2 regions of the Mesorhizobium sp. RSR380A genome follow, and region 2 is predicted to be linked to the other one. Evidence: riboswitches for the same ligand, from Rfam matches in the RefSeq annotation. Region 2 holds a riboswitch; the other holds the start of a gene.
The links. Region 2 has a riboswitch for cobalamin ahead of ACYG9Z_RS03190 (CbtB domain-containing protein). Riboswitches for the same ligand answer to the same signal wherever they lie in the genome.
Positions count from the first base shown of each region.

Region 1: linked by a shared signal. The riboswitch ahead of ACYG9Z_RS16660 (aromatic ring-hydroxylating oxygenase subunit alpha) and the one ahead of ACYG9Z_RS03190 (CbtB domain-containing protein) in region 2 are both predicted to bind cobalamin.

Region 1 is NZ_JBTTIB010000001.1:3,429,684-3,433,080, reverse strand. Features, by position in the region: gene ACYG9Z_RS16665 (FAD-binding oxidoreductase) at 1-835, opposite strand, end outside; gene ACYG9Z_RS16660 (aromatic ring-hydroxylating oxygenase subunit alpha) at 873-2,120, opposite strand; cobalamin riboswitch at 2,238-2,439, opposite strand; gene ACYG9Z_RS16655 (DUF680 domain-containing protein) at 2,940-3,146, shown strand; gene ACYG9Z_RS16650 (DUF680 domain-containing protein) at 3,214-3,397, shown strand, end outside.
Region 2 is NZ_JBTTIB010000001.1:644,325-647,721, forward strand. Features, by position in the region: gene cobO (cob(I)yrinic acid a,c-diamide adenosyltransferase) at 1-41, opposite strand, end outside; gene cobU (bifunctional adenosylcobinamide kinase/adenosylcobinamide-phosphate guanylyltransferase) at 41-553, opposite strand; gene ACYG9Z_RS03185 (CbtA family protein) at 546-1,355, opposite strand; gene ACYG9Z_RS03190 (CbtB domain-containing protein) at 1,371-1,550, opposite strand; cobalamin riboswitch at 1,587-1,782, opposite strand; gene ACYG9Z_RS03195 (gamma-glutamylcyclotransferase) at 1,850-2,542, opposite strand; gene ACYG9Z_RS03200 (aromatic ring-hydroxylating oxygenase subunit alpha) at 2,679-3,397, shown strand, end outside.

The DNA.
Region 1 (3,397 bases), 2.8 Mb from region 2:
CGACAGGTGCAGCGATGCCGTCCTCGACCGGGGAGGCAAACGGCGCCGGAATTTCCTCCATCACAGGCGCGGCAAAGCTCTCCTGATGGTATTTCGTCATGTCGAAGCCGGCGGCATCCAGCATGCCGCGCACGGCGCGCATGAACGGATCGGGGCCGCAGCAGAAGATTTCGCGCTCGCGGAAATCCGGAGCCAGCAAGGGCAGCCGGATCGCATCGATGCGCCCCATATGGCCGTACCAGCCTTCGCGGCTGGAACGTTCCTCGATCATGAAGCCGAGCGACAGGCCGGGCATATGGCCGCCGAGCAGTTCGAGTTCCTTGCGGAAGATGATCTCTTCGGCACGCCGCGCGCAGTTGACGAAACCGACATCGGTCCATGGCGCGCAGTCGTTCAGCCAGCGCAGCATCGACATCATCGGCGTCACGCCGGAGCCAGCCGAAATGAACAGATATTTGGCCGCCGGGTGGCTGTGCAACGAGAAGTCGCCCGCCGGTCCATAGGCCTTGACATGCGAGCCGGGCACCAGTTGGTCGAACATCCAGCGTGTGCCGATGCTGCCCGGTTGCGCCTTCACTGTCACCGCGATCGAAAACGGCCGCGATGGCGACGACGACAGCGTATAGGTGCGCATCAGCGGCCCGTCCGGTGTCGGCAGTTCCAGCGTCAGGAACTGGCCCGGCTTGTAGCGGAACCAGGTCTGGTTGTCGGAGCGGAAGGTGAAGGTCTTGACGTCAGGCGCCTCGTCGCTGACGCCGATCACTTCCAGCACCTGCAGCCTATCGTTCCACGGCGCCATCTGGTCGAGATGGCGATAGAGCCCAAGATCCGTCATCGCATTCATCCTCCGGTCCTTCTTCGCCTGCTCCAGCTCACGCGACGCTGCGCAGCGCCGGCCTGCCGCCTTCGGCAAGGCGCGGGCCGATGAAGGCCGCGTACCATTCGACGAACTGGATCACGCCGCCCTCGTGCAGCTCCGAATAGGGGCCGGGCTCATAGGCCGGAGACAGGATGCCAAAGGCGTTTTCCTCGACGATGCGGCGGTCCTGGTCGTTGGTCTCGGTCCAGACATGGGTGAGCTCCTCAAGGTTGTAGTCGACCCCCTCGACCGCATCCTTGTGCACCAGCCACTTGGTCGTCACCGCGGTTTCGGTGGCGCTGATCGGCAGCACCCGGAAGGTGACCGCATGGTCGATCAGTATGTGGTTCCAGGTCGTCGGATAGTGGTAGTGCATCAAGGTGCCGATGCGGTCGGCGGCAACAGTGTCGGACAGGTTCTTCGTCACCGCGCGCTTTCCCGACATCGTGTAGCTGACGGCATCGCGCAGCAGCGGCGCGCGGGTGGCGCGGTATTGCCCGGCCGGATCGATGCGGAACTTGCTCGGCAGGCCCGCCGCCTCGCATTTCGCCCAGTGCGCCAGCATCTCCGGATCGCTGTCGGCGCCCTGCACGCCGGTCACCGTCGGCGCTTCGGGGAATGTCTTGCACAGCTCCGGATGATTGCCGGCGCAGTGATAGCATTCGCGGTTGTTTTCCCAGACCAGCTTCCAGTTGCCCTTCTCGATGATGGTGCTCTCGAAGGCGACCTTGGCTTCATTCAGCCCGTGCGGCTTGAGGTAGGGCTCTATCATGGCGCGCATCGGCGCAAAGTCGGCAGGTTCTTTTGCCAGGCAGATGAAGATATAGCCGCCGACGCTCTCGCAGGCGACGGGCTTCAGGCCGAACTGGCTCTTGTCGAAACCGTCGGCCATCTGGCGGGCAAACAGCAGCCGGCCGTCAAGCTCGTAGGTCCACTGGTGATAGGGGCAGACAAGCTTTGCCGCCATGCCCTTCTCAGTGTTGCAGACACGGCTGCCGCGATGGCGGCAGGAATTGTGAAAGGCGTTGATGTTGCCCTTCTGGTCGCGGACCAGCACCACCGGATAATCGCCGATCTGCACGGTGATATAGCTGCCGGGCTTCGGCAGTTCGCAATCATGGCCGATGAACAGCCAGTCGCGATACCAGATAAGCTCCATGTCGAGCTTGAAATAGTCCGGGTCGGTGTAGAAGGGCTGTTCCAGCGAAAAGCCTTGCTTGCGGCCGTTCAGGAGCCTCAGCATGTCGTTGCGCGTATCCATAGTTCTGTCCTCGTGGTTTAAGGACTGAACTTGGTGGTGATGGAGGAAGGATCGGACGCAGGCCGGCGCGGCGCCGGACATGCACTATCCACCTCTTGACCGCCCACCGCGATCAGTCGAGTCTATGCATCTCGGGCTGGTTTCCGGGCTCTGGAGTTGTCCTTGCGGACCATCGCGACACCTTCCCAGGCTCTTGCCCAGTGGTCTCCCGTTGCGACTTCAACTCCACCACCGTTGCGGGGGCAGCGCCGGATTCTGACCGGCTTCCCAATTCTCCGCTGCGTCGTCACGAAGCGGCACCTGAGATGCGATCATCTAATCACGGCAGCGATCGCGACGTCGGCATGAAAGCGACATCATATCCATGCGGCGCGACACGCGCGGCTTACGCCCCCCGCCCCCGGGTCAAAGAGCTGAGACGTTTCTTGCGACGCCATCATCGCCGTTTCGAATCGCTGCCGATCCAGTTCGATCGCGGGCAAAAATGGCTCAACGGTATCGAAAAGTTACTATTAGCAATCTCTAATCGAACCGAACGGTTCGTTTCTGTTGACAATGCGTGCAGGACAGTGTGAACGACGGCCCGGAAACCGACATCGGAGCGAACCACTCGGTTCGGCATAAGCGACTGAAAACAATGCGATAAATGACCATAGAGGAACTTCATGGCACAATTTCAAGGTGCAGGACCGTGGTCCACACGGAACAACTTCGTGATTGGAAACCAGCCTATGGCTTTCCCACATCGGGGCTGTCCGAACGACGCGAATTCCTCCCAAGACACGCCGCTAGACGGACAGACAAACTGGAGTACTAAAAATGAAAAAGATCATCCTCACTGCCGCAGCCGTTTTGGCGATCACCGGCAGCGCCTTCGCCGGTAGCGACAATTACGGTTCCAATGGTGCGAACCAGCCAGCCGTCTCGGTCGATAGCTCGTATACGGCTTCCATTCAGAAGCCGGCGCACGCTGACAAGCAGCCTGTCGTTCAGGGCGCCGACCGCGACCTCTACGGCAATCGCTGATCCCGACCAAAGAAGGGCGGCTAACCCGTCGCTCTCGGGATCCCAAAAAATTCAGGAGTATTTGAAAATGAAAAAGATCATCCTTGCTGCCGCCGCCGTTTTGGCCATCTCCGGCAGCGCTTTCGCCGGCAGCGACAACTACGGTTCGAACGGCGCCAACCAGCCTGCGATTACGTCGACCGATAGTGGCCATACGGCTTCGGTTGAGAAGTCGGCTCCAGCCGAGCAGGCGCCTGCCCACGGTGCCGACC
Region 2 (3,397 bases):
GCGCGGTGGCGTTCTTCGTCTTTTGCGTCGATATCGGTCATCATTTCACCTTGAGCGGCAGCCCCGCCACCATCAGTAGCACCGTATCGGCAACCGCCGCGACCTGCTGGTTGAGACGGCCGGCGGCATCACGAAACCGGCGTGCGAGCGCATTGTCGGGCACGATGCCTTGCCCGACTTCGTTCGAGACAACGAGCCAGGGCCCGCGCGGCCGCGACAGCATGTCGGCTAGCCGCCGGCATTCCGCCTCGAGATCATGGTCGGAAAGCATATGATTGGTCAGCCACAGCGTCAGGCAATCGACGAGCACCGGCTGGTTGTCGGGCAAGGCTTCGAGCGCTCCGACAAGATCGAGCGGCGCGTCGATGGTCGCCCAGCCTTCGCCGCGCCGCGAGCGATGCAGCGCGATGCGCTCGCGCATCTCATCGTCATAGGCTTCGGCGGTGGCGATATAGGCCCATGGCGGCGGCAACGCCGTCGCCAGGGTTTCGGCATGCGCGCTCTTGCCGGAGCGCGCACCGCCGATGATAAAGGTCAAACTGCGATCAGGCAAAGCTGTCGCGCAGGCTGGTCGCCGAGCCGGTGAAGCGTTCGCGCACCACGCCAATGACGGCGCCGAGCACCAACCAGAACACCAGATTGGTCACCGTCACCGCCACCACGAACTGGTGATGCAGGCCTTCGGGGATCGGCGTCTCGAAACTGTCGGGCTGCGGCGCGCCGACAATATGCGGGGCGACGATCAGAACGACGGCAAGGACGGTCAGCGGCGCCGAGGTGCGGAAGGCGATCAAGGCAAGGCCAATGGCAGTCGCCACAACCGTCGCCACCCACCAGATTTGGCGCTGCATGAGATCGGCCGCCGGCATTGCCGGCAGTTCCGGCGGCAGGCCGAGGCCCGGAGCCAGCGTGAATACGGCAAAGCCGGCCAGACCCCAGAACACCCCCTGGCGCCAGTTGCCGATGCCGCCGGCGAATTCGGAGACCGCCACCAGGACCAGCGCGAAACCGATACCGGTGACGATATTGGCCAGCACGCTGAAGGCGAATCGCTCGAAGCCGTCGGCCGGCGCCCAGCCTTCGTCCTCCGCTGGCGCGGCAGCTTCAGCCGGTGCGGGTGCTGCGCTGCTCACGGCATTTTCCGCCGGCGCGGCGGTGCTCATGGCATTGGTGTCCGCAGCGTTGGCGGCGGGCGCCGCGGCATGCTCATGCTCATGGCCGCCACCAGCCTTTTGGTAGACCTCGGCCTTGAGGATCAGCGGCACGGTGGCGTGGGCCTGCATGCAGGCGAGAGCGACACCCGCCACGAGCCCTGCGATCGCCGCGATGAACACGACGTTGCGAAACAGGTTCATGATGTCAGATCCTCGTCAGTGGCAGGGAAACGCCATCGAATGGCGATAGTCGTGCGCCGCATTGTGGACCGCATCGATATGCGAGAAACCGACAACGCCGACGACGAAAATGCCCAGAAACGCGCTAAGCACGAGCTGCATGAAGCGCGACTGCGAGGAGACGGAAGCGCCGAGGGAGACGGAAGCGGTATTCATATCTTGTCCTTTCGCCCTCCACCCGAGGGCATCGAAGTCAGTTCCCTGTCGCCGGCAGGTCTCCTGGCTCGCGGATCAGCGCCCTTCCCCACCTTCCCGAGGAAAAAATCCTCAGTGGCTTGGAGAGGACTACCGCACACAGTTGCGGGGGCAGCCACGGCATTGGGCAACAAGTCAGCCCTCACCGCATTCCCTCTTGGTCCCTAACGGAACCGACGACATGCATGACTATAGGCTGAAACGGCCGCATCCGGCAAACCAAATTCCGCCGGCCAACAGCGCGAATGCGCCATGCGGCGTTACGGGTTCAACGCGGTGATCCGCTCGGCAACCAGCCGCTGCAGCCGCCACAGATGGCGATCGTGAATGCCGCGCTCTTCAAGGTTTTTCACCGTGTTGTAGAGATAGTCGGCGCCCGACCCCCAGTGCCCGCAGGACGTTGCCAGCCTTTCGACGACCTTGCCCTCGTCGAGCGGCCCTGAATAGGTCAGGCCGTTGCGGTTGATGACGAAGGCCAATGCCCTGAGCGGTCCGGCCTCGCTTGCAAGCTTCAGCATGCGCGGCCGGTAGCTTGTCGGCTTCAGCGTGACTTCGCGCCGGAAAAGCCGGCCCAACTGCCCGCGCCGGTTACTTTCGGTCAGCCGGAAGGCGACGCCCTTGCATTGTCCGCCACGGTCCAGCGCCATCATCAGGCCGGGGCTGTCCTTGGTGCCGCGCCAGCGCGTCATGTTCATGCAAAAGGACCGATGCCAGCCGCGCGCCAGCGCAACGCGGTCCTCGACATAATCTATTTCCGGTTTCCAGATCAGCGATCCATAGCCGAACAGCCATAGCGGTTCGCTATCCGGGAGTTCGACCTGCAATTCATCCAGCAGCGCGTCATAGTCGGCGTCATCGAGATGCATCGCGTCCGGATCCGGCCCGGGGTCCCTGATCTCGCGCCAGCAGCGCGCGACCAGCTCCGGCGTAAGCGACATCTGTCGTGCGGCCAATTTCCGAATCCCCCCAATTTCCGAATGTCCCATGTCCACGACATGATTATGCGCCGCGCCTGCAACCGGCAATGCGGCACTCTGATTGACAAACTATCTGCCGGGGTGTCGGCTGACGCTTCATAGGAAGCCAGCCATGCATCCCAACCCGAGCGAGCGCGACCCCTATAACGGCCTGAGCCGGGCCGAACCGACGCTACCGTCATCGGCCTATTGGGATAGCGAGGCTTACCAGCGCGATCTCGACGCCATCTGGTACAAAAGCTGGCTGCTCGTCTGCCGCGAGGCCGATCTTGCCCAGCCTTTGGCATTCAGGACATTCCGCGTTGGCACACAGGAAATCGTCGTGCTCCGCGACGACACCGGCGAGTTGCGCGCCTTCCACAACACCTGCCGGCATCGCGGCTCGCAGCTTTGCCAGGAAAGCGAGGGCCGGCTGAAAGCGCGGCTCATCACTTGCCCCTACCATGCCTGGTCCTACTCGCTGCGCGGCGATCTCGTGCGCGTTCCCTCGAAATCGCTGCCAGATGGTTTCGACAAGGCAGATCATCCGCTCTACCGGGTGGCGCTGTCGGTATGGCGCGGCTTTGTCTTTGTGAACCTTCAGCAGGCTGCGGCCGGCTCCGCCGGGACCTCCTTCGATCCCGCATCCGGCGACCTCGCCAACTGGCCGCTGGAAACTCTGGTATCAGGCCATGTCCTGCGCAAGGTGATGAACTGCAACTGGAAGATCTTCTGGGAGAACTTCAACGAGTGCCTGCATTGCCCAGGCGTCCACAAGGACCTGTCTCGGCTGGTGCCGATATACGGCCGCGGCCTGATGAGCCGGCACGACGACCCCGACTGGGTCCGCCA